DNA from 3 places in the Neobacillus sp. genome. Region 1 is predicted to be linked to each of the others. Evidence: predicted binding sites of a transcription regulator. Region 1 holds the regulator's gene; each other region holds the start of a gene.

Region 1 (4,217 bases):
ATAAAATCGTTCCAGGGTAATCAATCAAGGCGTTCTCGAGGACTTCCTTGCTATCAAGGTCTAGATGGTTGGTTGGTTCATCTAATATTAACACATTTGCTTTTTCTAACATCAGTTTAGCAAGTGCAAGCCGTGCCTTCTCTCCGCCGCTTAAGGTAGAGACAATTTTCAGGACATCATCGCCGGAAAATAAAAAATTGCCGAGTACTGTCCGGATTTCTTTTTCACTTTTTAATGGGTAATCATCCCAAAGTTCATTTAATACGCGTTTATTCGAGGTCAATTCAGCCTGTTCCTGGTCATAGTACCCGATTGAAAGGTTTGTCCCATATTGTATGGCTCCTGCAAGCGCAGGTAGTTTTTTGATAACTGTTTTTAACAGAGTCGATTTACCGATTCCATTTGGGCCAACAAGGGCAATGCTTTCTCCCTTATAAGCCCGAAAGGTGATGGCATCTGAAACTTTTTCCCCGTCGTAACCAACCGCAAGCGAATCTACCATTAGAACGTCATTTCCACTTTGTTTTTCAATTTCAAACGAGAAGGTTGCGGACTTTTCATCACCTAAGGGACGGTCAATAGTCTCCATTTTCTCAAGCTTTTTCCGGCGGCTTTGTGCTCGCTTCGTCGTCGATGCGCGTGCCAGGTTCCGTTGGATAAAGTCCTGGAGATTGGCTACCTCTTGCTGTTGTTTTTCGAAAAGCTTCATATCACGCTCATAATTGGCCGCTTTTTGGTCAAGGTAAGAACTATAGTTACCCGGAAACCTTTGAATTTTTTTGCGGGCTACTTCGTAAACTTGGGTGACAACCTTATCTAAAAAATAGCGGTCATGGGAGACAATTAAAATCGCGCCATCATAGCTCTGTAAATATTGCTCAAGCCAGGAAAGGGTTTCGATGTCAAGATGGTTGGTAGGCTCGTCCAAAATTAAGATATCAGGTTTCGTTAATAGCAATTTCCCTAAGGCAAGACGGGTTTTCTGCCCACCACTTAAACTTGAAATCAGCAAAGAACTTTCGCGGAAATTTAGCCCATGCAGCACGGAGCGAATATCGGCCTCGTATTGATATCCACCTTGTTCCTTAAATTTCACTTGGAGCTCGTCATATTCTTTAAGAACACGTTCGTATCTTGTGTTGTCTTCGAACACACTTGGGTCAGCCATTTGATTTTCAAGCCTGCGAAGTGATTTTTCCATCAATTGAAGCGGTTCGAAAACGGTTATCATTTCTTCCCAAATTGATAAATTTGATTCTAAACCAGTATTTTGTGCTAAATAACCGATGGTCACTTCTTTTGGCTTGATAATATCCCCGCCATCATGAGACAATTGTCCGGCAATGATTTTTAACAATGTCGATTTCCCTGCACCATTGCGGCCAACAAGTGCCGCGCGGTCCCGGGTTTGTAATTCTAGCTTTATATTCGATAAAATAAGGTCAGCACCATAATATTTTTGTAGTTGATTGACCTGCAATAAAATCATTCTAATTCACCTCTATTACATAGGAATAGTGTACCTTATTCCGGCATTGTCGGCAATAAAGGGCAGACCTATAGCGTCGAGTGAGATATTATTTTTTGAAAAAAATGTTTGAATTAGTTCAAAGTTTCACACACAATAACTGAAAAATAGTGTATGATTTTTTTGGGAGGATTTATTTATGGCAAATTTTACACATTTTAATGAAGAAGGCAGAGCAAAGATGGTCGACGTCAGCGAAAAACCGGAAACGGCTCGGACCGCTCTTGCTCATTCAAGCATAACTGTTAGTAAAGAAATTTTTGGAAAAATAACCAATAATGAAATGAAAAAAGGCGATGTCCTGGCTGTGGCCCAGGTTGCTGGAGTTATGGCGGCAAAAAAAACATGGGATCTGATTCCAATGTGCCATCCGATTCCATTAACAGGAGTTAATATTTCCTTCTCATGGGAAGAAGATCAAGAAGATCACTATCATTTACATATTGCAGCAGCGGTAAAAACCAAAGGTAACACGGGTGTGGAAATGGAAGCGTTAACAGCGGCGTCAGCTTGTGCCTTAACCGTGTATGATATGTGTAAAGCGGTGGATAAAGGCATGGTCATTGGACCGACCTATTTAGTCGAGAAAACGGGCGGCAAAAACGGCGATTATAAAAGAACCGAACAAGTTAAATGAAATGTAACTAAATCATTCAAGGGGTGTGGGAGATTATGAGTAATGAAACGATGAAAATACCACAGGCGACAGCAAAACGGCTGCCCCTCTACTATCGATTTTTAAAAAACCTCCATTCTTCCGGTAAACAAAGGGTCTCTTCTGCAGAATTGAGCGAGGCGGTGAAAGTGGACTCAGCAACCATTCGCAGGGATTTCTCCTATTTTGGTGCTTTAGGGAAAAAGGGCTATGGCTATAACGTCAATTACTTATTATCCTTTTTCCGGAAAACCTTAGACCAAGATGAATTAACAAAGGTTGCGTTAATAGGGGTCGGTAATCTCGGAACTGCCTTTTTAAACTATAATTTTTTAAAAAACAATAATACGAAAATAGAGTGCGCCTTTGATGTGGATCCGACTAAAATGGGAACGCTGATTCGTGAGGTACCGGTCTATCATTTGGACGATTTGGAGAATGTTCTAGCCAATGAAAATATATCGGTTGCGATTCTTACGGTTCCGGCTTCCGTTGCGCAGATGATTACAGATCGACTTGTGAAGGCGGATGTGAAAGGGATATTAAATTTTACTCCGGCAAGGTTAAATGTTCCTCCCGCCATTCGGGTCCATCATATCGACCTAGCAGTAGAACTGCAATCACTGATTTACTTTTTAAAGCACTATCCGACTGGGGAAGTAGAAGAAGAATAGCTAGTATAAAGGGTTTTTCACGAATATCTACTCGTGAAAAGCCCTTTTTTTGTTGTATAGGAAATTATAAAATAATTAATTGTGGATAAATTGAAATAGTTCTCTGAATCCAGCTCCAGCGCCCAGCGGCTAGTGTACTTCGCTCTCCGCCCTACGATAAGTCAACATCGAATCGCTATCGCTCTTCGTGTTTCCTTTATCTCAGTTGGAGCGCTCCAGTCCATACGCCGCTAAACGGGCGCTTGCGCCTTTTGTGCTTGAAGGTCTTTTTGCTGCTTTACAAACGTAACAGTGTTATGTTACATTGAAAATAGAAAGGGGTTTTCAATATGAGTGAGGAGTTAATTTCTAAGAAGGATTTATTAGATATTGCTGGAATATCGTATGGACAGCTATATCGCTGGAAACGGAAGGATCTCATTCCTGAAGAATGGTTTATTCGGAAATCCACATTTACGGGCCAAGAAACCTTCTTTCCAAAGGAAAAAATCTTAGAAAGAATCAATAAAATTCAAACAATGAAGGAAAATTTGTCATTGGATGAGCTAGCTGATATGTTTTCTCCAAATATTAGTGATTTGCAGTTGGAAAAGGATGATTTAATAAAACGTAACATTGTTTCGATTGAAGTAATGAATTTTTATCTAGAGAACGATAAAGGCGTGAAGATATTTAATTTTCCGAGAATCCTTGAAGTATATATATTAGAAAAGCTGCTTCAGTCAGGTGAGATTAATTTAGATGAGGGGAAAATGCTCTTACAGGTATTAAAGGACAATGCCCAGCATATCAAGCAAAAAAGCTGTGAATTGGTATTTACGCGAAAACTAGGAGTTTCATCGTGTCTTTTATTATTGAATGCCGAAGCTGCTCATTTTGAGCGAGGAACGAAAGTTGTCACGACTCTCGCACTGATGACCTGTATGGAAGAAATTAAATCGAAATTATTGTAAAGGAGAATCGTGATGGAAACAAAAAATAGAGGAGATTTGGTCATTAATGGTATTGGGGCATCAAACGGTGGGCAGTTCCATCTTGTTACCTTAAATGGACGAGGAAAAGTTAACAGTGATTTGGAGTGTAGTGAGTTTGAATGCAATGGTTCAGGTACGGTCAATGGCAATGTTACAGCAAATACAGCTAAGGTAAGCGGGAATGCCAGTTTTAAAGGAACAATCGAAAGTCAGAAGTTTACGGTGGACGGAACAGCAAAAATTGGGCAAAATCTGTATGCTAAACAATTACAGGTTTCAGGTAAAGCCTCTGTTGGCGGAAAAGTAAAAGCTGAGGAAATTAAACTTAGAGGCATTCTGACGATTGGAGAAGATTGTGAGGCTGAAACGTTTAAAGCACAATACCG
Region 2 (4,217 bases), on a different contig from region 1:
ATATATATGGATTAAATTTTGCCCCATACTTAATTAAAGTCGATGTATTGGTACTCCCTCCATGTGTCTCTAGCCAGAAAAACATAGCCACCTGAATGAGCATCAATAAATAGGTAAAAAAAGGTTTGCCATTAGTAAAAATCGCCTTTTCTGATTTTACTTTTTTCATGGCATATTCGAGTGTTGCTTTTTTTTGATTCTCGGCTTCCTCCTCGGAGTATTCATCATTAATCGGGAAGGTTAACTCGCTTTTAAGCCAATCTGTCAGCCGTTGAAAACCCGGCTCATAATCTTCACTCGTCAATAATATCGAGTTTACTTCCGTCTTATTTCCGTCTGGATAGATAAATGGCTTGGCAAGTCGATATTCATATTCATCAACCGGCGGAAATTGGCTGATGTAAATGTTGATCACCTTTAATTCATTTCGACCTATTTGCTTGCGCACTCTTTCCCCATTGGAAGCAGTAAATTCTATATCTCTTTGCATGGCATTGCTCCAGTCTAAATCATGGAGCAGCATTCGTATAATGGGAGCTTTCTTATTTTCTAATTTTTCAAGCCATAGTTCTTTTTGATTTTCAAATAATTGAATAATACGATAACCATGATCAGAGATGAAAGAATAGGCCAGCCTCCAAAAGATGTAACTCTCTCTCGTATTCATTTCTCCCCTTCTTTCTATCACTAGAGCCATATTGGCTTCATCGATAAATGACAATCAGATAATAAATATACATTCATTTTTACAGCGTTTCTTTCATTATAGACTAAATTCAGAGTTTACATGAATGTAACAACCTGAAATGATAATAATTAACTATTTAGACATATTCCCAAAATAAAAAACCATCTGTGGTTTTCACCATTCAGATGGTCCTCCAAATACTGATTTCATCATTTTGTTTTTTATTCCTGGAAAGCTCATAATCGAGCCTACCGCAAGACGGCGCATCCAGCCAGAAGCAAGTAGAACATTGAGAATCCGGTATCTGTACCGGAAGGCAAAATAACCAATGGAACCAATCATCAAAATGGATGTTAACATGCGAGACATTGTCATCCCTCCTACGATTATTCTGTGAAGATGACATCAATTTTATCCCTATGTCAGTAAAAAAAGGCCAAATTCAAAAGAATCTGCCCCTTTTCGTTTTATATTTTCTGAAAAACTGGCTCCATTGTTTTCTTTAATACATTAACAGAGTTCATGAATTTTGCCTGTTCATCTTCATTTAAGTCTAACTCTACTATTTGTCTAATCCCTTTACGATTAACCACTGCAGGAACACCAATGTATATATCCTTTTGCCCATATTCACCTTCAAGATAGGCAGAAACAGTTAAAACTGAGTTTTCATTTTGTAAAATCGCTTTTGTTAATCTCACTAATCCCATAGCAATTCCATAGTAGGTGGCACCTTTTCGCTCAATAATATGGTATGCAGCATCGCGAACATTCAAAAAGATTTGATTAAGGTCTTCTTTGTTATATCCCTCTTTATTTTTTGTCCAATCCGAGATGGACGTACCTGCAATATCGGCGTGGCTCCAAACCGGCAATTCGGTATCCCCATGTTCACCAATAATATAGGCATGGACGTTACGGGTATCCACATCAAAATAGTCTCCTAGCAAATAGCGAAAACGAGCCGTATCTAAAATCGTACCAGAACCGATTACTCGCTCTTTTGGAAGTCCGGAAAACTTCCAAACTGCATAGGTTAAGATATCCACCGGATTAGTAGCAACGAGGAAAATACCATCAAATCCACTTGCCATTATTTCTTCGACAATGGCTTTAAAAATTCTTGTATTTTTCTCTACAAGGTCAAGTCTCGTCTCACCAGGCTTTTGGTTTGCTCCTGCAGTGATTACAACAAGATCGGCTTCACCACAATCAGCATAACTGCCATACCAAATCTTTGTACGTGAAGGTGCGAATGGAAGTCCATGATTAAGATCCATTGCGTCCCCTTCAGCCTTTTCTTTATTTAAATCAATTAAGACAAGCTCTTCTGTGATTCCTTGATTCAACATGGCAAAGGCATAACTTGAACCAACAAAACCTGTCCCTATAAGAGCAACTCTATTCACACGTTTTAACATAAAGATTCCTCCTAACAAAGATATTAAAATAGGATAAAGCTTGGGTTATTTTCTCCTACAATTATATTGTATATTATTTCATAAAATTTTTTCACTAAGTAATTTCAATGTAACCGTTGTCTATTGATCAAATTTTGTTAAAATGAGTGGCTGAAAAAATTTATCAACAAATGAATAAGAAAAATCGCCATCATCGCCGCAAGAAACCCTGAAAGAAAATTAACCATATCATTGTCCACATAAGCAGTCCCTTTGATTCGCCTCGTCGGTAAATCGCAATGAACTTCTTTTTCGGTTTCCATTCCACATTGATCACATTGATATACTTGTTGATAATAGGCACCAATGAAGGTATCAATTATATTTCCGATAAAACCAAATAAAAAAATAAGGAAACTAAGCAGGATGTCCAAATGGAACAGCCAAAAACTGAGCAGTGAAATGAGCAGCGAACCAGCAACTGCAGCTAGAGTTCCTAATAAACTTATTGCTCCTGATGTTCCCTTTTCAACTCGTTTTAAGGTTCGTATGTAGATGGGAGCCTTTTTGCTCAGCGGACCAATTTCCGATGCCCACGTATCAGAGTTTGCACTGGCAAGGCTAACAGCAAAGCCAATTAACCAAGTACTATCAGGGTTAAAATAATAGATGAAACTAAAAAGTCCGGCAGCCCCGCCATTTGCGAGCACTTGACGCCAATCTCTTGTTGCACCTTTTGCCAATTTTTCTTCGATGGGATTTTTTACAGAACTTTTATATTTGGACCAAAGACTTGAAGTCAAAAAGAATGCACCAAGTAGAACCAGACCGTTTACACCAAATCCAAGGAAGACGGCTAGTCCTACCATTACAGCAGCAAATGCTCCAGATCTCGTCAATGATTTGAGTATGTATCCCACCAGTCCTGTTAACATAATAACGGTTAAAATAATCGTTGTTTCCATCATTTTGGTTGTATGACCTCAAGATTTGTAATTATTTTCGAAACGGATATATCATGTTCTTCCACAGGGATTCCAGGAATTAGTTGCTCATTAAAAGCAAGTGATAGGGTTTGGCCGGAGTAACTAGGTAAATATCGGTCATAATAACCTCCACCAAATCCCAAGCGATATCCTTCCCTTGTAAATGCTGCTCCGGGAACAATTAAGAGATTCATTTTTTCAGAAGGAACTTCCGTTGTCAATTCGGCAATCGGCTCCAATAACCCATAGTATACGGATTCCAGTTGGGAAAATTCGCTTAAGGTTCTGAAAGATAACTTCCTTTCCTTCGGATAACATTTTGGAATAGCCACTTGTTTTCCTAATTCCCATGCTTTTCGGATAATTTGAAAGGTATCTACTTCTGGCACCTTCGAAACAGTAATACCAACGACTTGTGCTTGAATCCAGTCCTTATCTTCAAAGAGCTTAGTTGCAATTTTATAGGAATAATCTTCATAGAGGGGTTTTGAAAGTGTTGAGAGTGTTTCTTTCATCTGTTTTCGAAGGGAGTTTTTATCAATCATTTTAGAAACCTCCTTATTTTTAGCTAAAGAAAACTCGCCGATTGGCGAGCTTTAAATGCGAAGACAGAGGCGTAGTTGCCCTTATGCCTGATAGGAAAGTTATCGTTTCCTATCAGCCAACAAAAAAAGCAGCAGGAAGCCCTACTGCTTATTTTGTTTCGCGATGTGCTGTTGTACGCTTCTCTCTTGGGCAATATTTCTTAAGCTCAAGACGATCTGGGTTATTACGTTTATTTTTTGTTGAAATATAGTTACGATCTCCACACTCAGTGCAAGCTAATGTAATATTCACACGCATGTTAATTTCCCTCCAAACGATTAAGCTATTCATTCATACGACTTTTCTATAATATCATTTTTCAAAAGGAAATGCTAGTGCGTTTTTAAAAAGTCCTTCCTCCATTGCAAGTAATTCATTTTTACTTGAGCCTGTAATAGTCCATGTATTCATTTTACTGGTTTCTTGTTGATGGATTGACATTTTAATTGTGAAGATACTCGCTGCCGGTCCCTTAGCAATCGGCTGATATTTTAAGCTTCCCTTTTGCAATGAATTCCATATTTGATCTGTATAAGCATACCATTGAGGTATTGCCGT
Region 3 (4,217 bases), on a different contig from region 1:
CAAACACCATTGGTGCCTTTTCTGCATTGTCTTCTGCTTCTGCCACTGGGAATTCTTCTTCTCCTTTTGGAGCAAAGAAAGCAAGATTAACAAAGATGATCAGTACTAGAATAATGCCTAGGAATAAAATGGAACCGCCAACTGCTTGGGCAACTTGATAAGGAATCCATTCAGCCGCTTGCTTTGCACCTCCATAAGTGGAGAAAGCAGAACGTCTTGGGCCGCCAAGCAGACCTTCGAAATGCATCGCACCTGACATAAAAGTCATACCAATGAACCACACCCAAGCTTGAATAATTGCTAATTTATTCATTGCCTTTGTTAATTTCCGCCCAGTTAAATGGGGAATAAGCCAATAAGAAATTCCGAAAAATGTTAACACAACAGATGTTGCTAATGTTAAATGAAAGTGTCCAGTTATCCAAATAGTGTTATGAACGACCTGATCCATTTGGTTGGAAGCATTGACAATACCACCTGCACCCGCAGGTATAAAAGCCGCCATTCCGATAAATGGAACGATAAAACGTGCATCATTCCAAGGAAGCACTCTAAACCAGCCAAACAGGCCTGTTGCTCCTTTACTGCGGCCATATCTCTCAAAAGTTGCAAATAAAGAGAATGCAGTCATTAATGATGGAATAACAACCATGAAAGTTAGGATAACTTGTAAAAACTTCCATGCAGGATCAATTCCTGGCTCTGTTAATTGGTGGTGGAAACCAACTGGGATAGAGAAGAGCAGGAATAAAATAAACGATAAACGTGCTAACGAATCTGAGAAAATTTTGCCGCCAATAATTTTTGGAATAATGGCATACCAGCACATGTAAGCTGGTAATAACCAGAAGTAAACTAATGGATGTCCAAAATACCAGAACAATGTTCGGCTTACAAGAACATCTACAGTGTCAACTAATCCTAGAGACCAAGGAAGTAATTGGAAAAGGACAGTTGCAGCTACACCCAGTGTCGCGACAATCCACATTACAGTATTTATTACCGCCATAAAGCTTAATAATGGACTTGGTTTTCCAGGATTGTTTTTGCGCCATTTTGCATAGGTCATAATCTGAGCAGCACCATCAATCCAACTGCCGACCACGACAAAAGTTAATCCTAAATAAAAAATCCAATGTGCTTTAAGTGGTGCATAAAACGTATAAAGAACAGATGCTTCCTTAAGTAAAATCATGGTCGCGGCCATTAAGGTTCCAATTAACATGATCCAAAAACCAATCCAGCCCAGGCGTCTTGCAGCGTTTGAATGGCCCCCAGTTGTTCTGCTCACAGCAGCATATTGAAATCCCATTATAAAGAAGGTTGTTAATACAAGTCCTAATAATACACCATGAACGGTCAAGACTTGATAATAATCTATTCCCCATGGAAGTTCCCATTTACCAGAGCGGACAAGTGTTTGTAAGAGTCCCATTAATCCGCCTAGAGCAAGAGCCGAAAAGGCAACAAAAAAGTGTGCCATTGAAAGCTTTGCATCACGCGGGTCAACCTTTACTTTTGCAACTGTTTCGTTAGCCATTATTTTACCACCTCAATCATTGAACTCATTAAATGGTGTCCAGCACCACAGTACTCATTACAAACAATTAAATATTCACCAGCTTTGTCAAATGTGGTTGTATATTCGCTTACATAGCCAGGTTCAAGCATCATATTAATATTTGTACCAGCAACATTGAAGCCGTGAATAACGTCTTTCGTTGTGGCAATAACTTTCACCTTTGCACCCAGAGGTACCTCTACTTTTCCTGGATTATATGAAAAGGCTTGTGCGACAAAGACTAATTCGTAGTCCCAGGTTTTTCCTTCAACCTTATGAAGGCCAGGCTTATCAAATGGTTTTTGTTGATCGACCTTTTCAGGATCAATAGTCGTTAAACAGCTTGGTGGCTTGTTACCAAGATAAAATGCGCTTACTCCAATTACTGTTAAGAAAACCACGAGTGCGCTGATTCCAAAAATAAGCCAAATTTTTTCTAATTTATGCATATGCATAAATTTCTCCCCCCTCTATCATTAAAAACGTTCTAAGAAAAGATAGTAGACACATACCCAAGTGACAATAATAAATGCTCCCACAAAGAAAACGGACGCTAATGTCCCTTTAAGGGAGGATTTGTCTTCGATTACTGTTTTTTGTTTAGTTTTTAATTCCGCATTCGCCATCCCCATACACTCCCTTCGGAAAATTGAAAATTAAATTAAATAAGTTCTCTTTCATAATACAAAACAATTGTGAAAGTAAAATACTAAATTTGTTAGTTCACAAATTGTTCATTCCTTAGATATTTACTATGTTAATGTTAAAAACCTGATATAACAGTGATTTATATCACAATTCTTCAAAGGCAAATGTGAATAAAATATGAACAATCACACCGTACCTGTGATAAAAGTACTTGATAAATACTTCACATACTTTTTAATTCCGGTTTTTTGACAGGGATTCACACTTTGAAGTATTTAAAATATGATATAGAAAACCTGCCGATTGGAGAGCCCCTAAGGGCAAAAAAAAAGGTGTCGTAACACTTATGACTGAAAGGAAGTTATACTTTCCTATCGGCTAAAAAATAATGCCATATTTTCTTTCAGAAAAGAGTGTGTTTTTGTGGAGAAGTATTATTGTGAAAAATGTCGACTCTTATACAATGAAGCCGCAATCTGCAAAATTTGCGGTGTAGTAGCAGGAAATAAAATAAAAATCGAAGTTCAAACACAACCAGTAAAATAATGAATTTTAAAAAAGCACTGCTCCTAAGGTGCTTTATGTTCATGGACAGACCCTTTTCATTGACGGGGGTATGACCATGCAAGGTTTTTGATAAGAAAATTGGAAATGATTGCGTAATGAAGGAAGTCCAAATCCGCGTTATAATTTAAGTGCACAACAACAACCTTCAAAACGTTTACTTCCCTAATCGGGAAGTTTTTTTTGCCTAAGGATTCTCAGAATAATTTCCGGTTAATTGGTAAAAATACCCTTACAAGTGGTAAAGGAGTATGATGATGCCAACGATTATGTCAATTGCAGAGGTTATTCCTCCTCATGAAATTAACCAAGACCAAGCGTCGGAATTTGCAAGAGAGCTTTTTGGTGATTCATTTAAAGATATTGAGAGATTAATGAAAGCCTTCCAAAATGGACAAATTAAGAAGCGACATTTTGTCAAAGATATTGAGTGGTTCCATCAGAATCATTCATTTGCAGACAAGAATGATGCCTATATCGATTCTGCTGTCAGGCTAGGGAAAGAAGCAGTTGAGAAGTGCTTACATAATGACAACTTTCTAAAAAAGAAGATTCCTTATGACGATATTGACGCGATTTTTTTTATTTCAACAACCGGTTTTGCGACTCCGAGTATTGAAGCGAGAATTATGAATCAATTACCGTTTAATCCGCACACGAAACGGGTGCCGATTTGGGGACTCGGCTGTGCTGGTGGTGCTGTCGGTTTATCAAGAGCATTCGAATATTGCTTAGCATTCCCAAAAGCCAAAGTTCTGGTTCTATCTGTTGAACTTTGTAGTTTAACATTCCAGCGCAATGATCTGTCAAAAAGTAATTTAATTGGAACGACTCTTTTTGCCGATGGAGTGGCCTGTGTGTTGGTTTGCGGTGATTCCGCCGCCATGAATGATTATCAGAAAAAAGAAGCAGTACCATCCATTTATGCAAACCAATCGACACTAATGCCTAATTCTTTAGATGTGATGGGCTGGGATATGAAAGATACAGGATTGTATGTTGTTTTTTCGCGGGATATCCCGCGAATTATTGAACACTGGTTAAAGCCAAATGTAACTGGATTTTTAAAGCAATACAACGTTGGATTGGAGGAAATTGACTGTTTTATTGCCCACCCTGGGGGTAAAAAAGTATTGGATGCCTATGTTACGTCTCTAGATATTCCTTCATCGATGATTGATGTTGCTCTTGAAGTATTAAAAGAATTCGGAAATATGTCATCAGCAACTATTTTTTATGTGTTAAAGCGCTACATGGAAATGAATATTCCAACTGGGTCTTTAGGGCTTTGTACTGCCCTTGGTCCAGGCTTTAGTTCTGAATTATTGCTTTTGAGGTGGCAGTGAATGATTGATATTCTTCCGTTCATTTTTATATTTGCATTTATCATCCTTCAGCGAGTGATTGAACTCTTTGTTGCGAAAAGCAATGAGAATTGGATGAA

The links. The regulator Rex, encoded in region 1, represses fermentation and respiration genes when NADH is low (regulators of the CRP and FNR family bind a similar motif). The targets are predictions, from matches to a motif close to TTGTGAAATATTTCACAA.
Region 2: RTR43_RS10645 (L-lactate dehydrogenase) is a predicted target of Rex. The motif match lies at 2,176-2,193, and genes of this name have one in related genera.
Region 3: RTR43_RS14505 (cytochrome c oxidase subunit 2A) is a predicted target of Rex. The motif match lies at 2,421-2,438, and genes of this name have one in related genera.

Annotation. Positions count from the first base shown of each region.
Region 1 is NZ_DALZYO010000030.1:4,098-8,314, forward strand. Features, by position in the region: gene RTR43_RS17355 (ABC-F family ATP-binding cassette domain-containing protein) at 1-1,489, opposite strand, end outside; gene moaC (cyclic pyranopterin monophosphate synthase MoaC) at 1,668-2,165, shown strand; gene RTR43_RS17365 (redox-sensing transcriptional repressor Rex) at 2,201-2,857, shown strand; gene RTR43_RS17370 (YhbD family protein) at 3,187-3,810, shown strand; gene RTR43_RS17375 (polymer-forming cytoskeletal protein) at 3,823-4,217, shown strand, end outside.
Region 2 is NZ_DALZYO010000015.1:8,195-12,411, reverse strand. Features, by position in the region: gene RTR43_RS10655 (rhomboid family intramembrane serine protease) at 1-667, opposite strand, end outside; gene RTR43_RS10650 (hypothetical protein) at 863-1,057, opposite strand; gene RTR43_RS10645 (L-lactate dehydrogenase) at 1,156-2,109, opposite strand; gene RTR43_RS10640 (DUF92 domain-containing protein) at 2,247-3,056, opposite strand; gene RTR43_RS10635 (5-formyltetrahydrofolate cyclo-ligase) at 3,053-3,619, opposite strand; gene rpmG (50S ribosomal protein L33) at 3,768-3,917, opposite strand; gene RTR43_RS10625 (hypothetical protein) at 3,972-4,217, opposite strand, start outside.
Region 3 is NZ_DALZYO010000022.1:27,106-31,322, forward strand. Features, by position in the region: gene RTR43_RS14495 (b(o/a)3-type cytochrome-c oxidase subunit 1) at 1-1,540, opposite strand, end outside; gene RTR43_RS14500 (cytochrome c oxidase subunit II) at 1,540-2,016, opposite strand; gene RTR43_RS14505 (cytochrome c oxidase subunit 2A) at 2,038-2,187, opposite strand; gene RTR43_RS14510 (type III polyketide synthase) at 3,031-4,119, shown strand; gene RTR43_RS14515 (isoprenylcysteine carboxyl methyltransferase family protein) at 4,120-4,217, shown strand, end outside.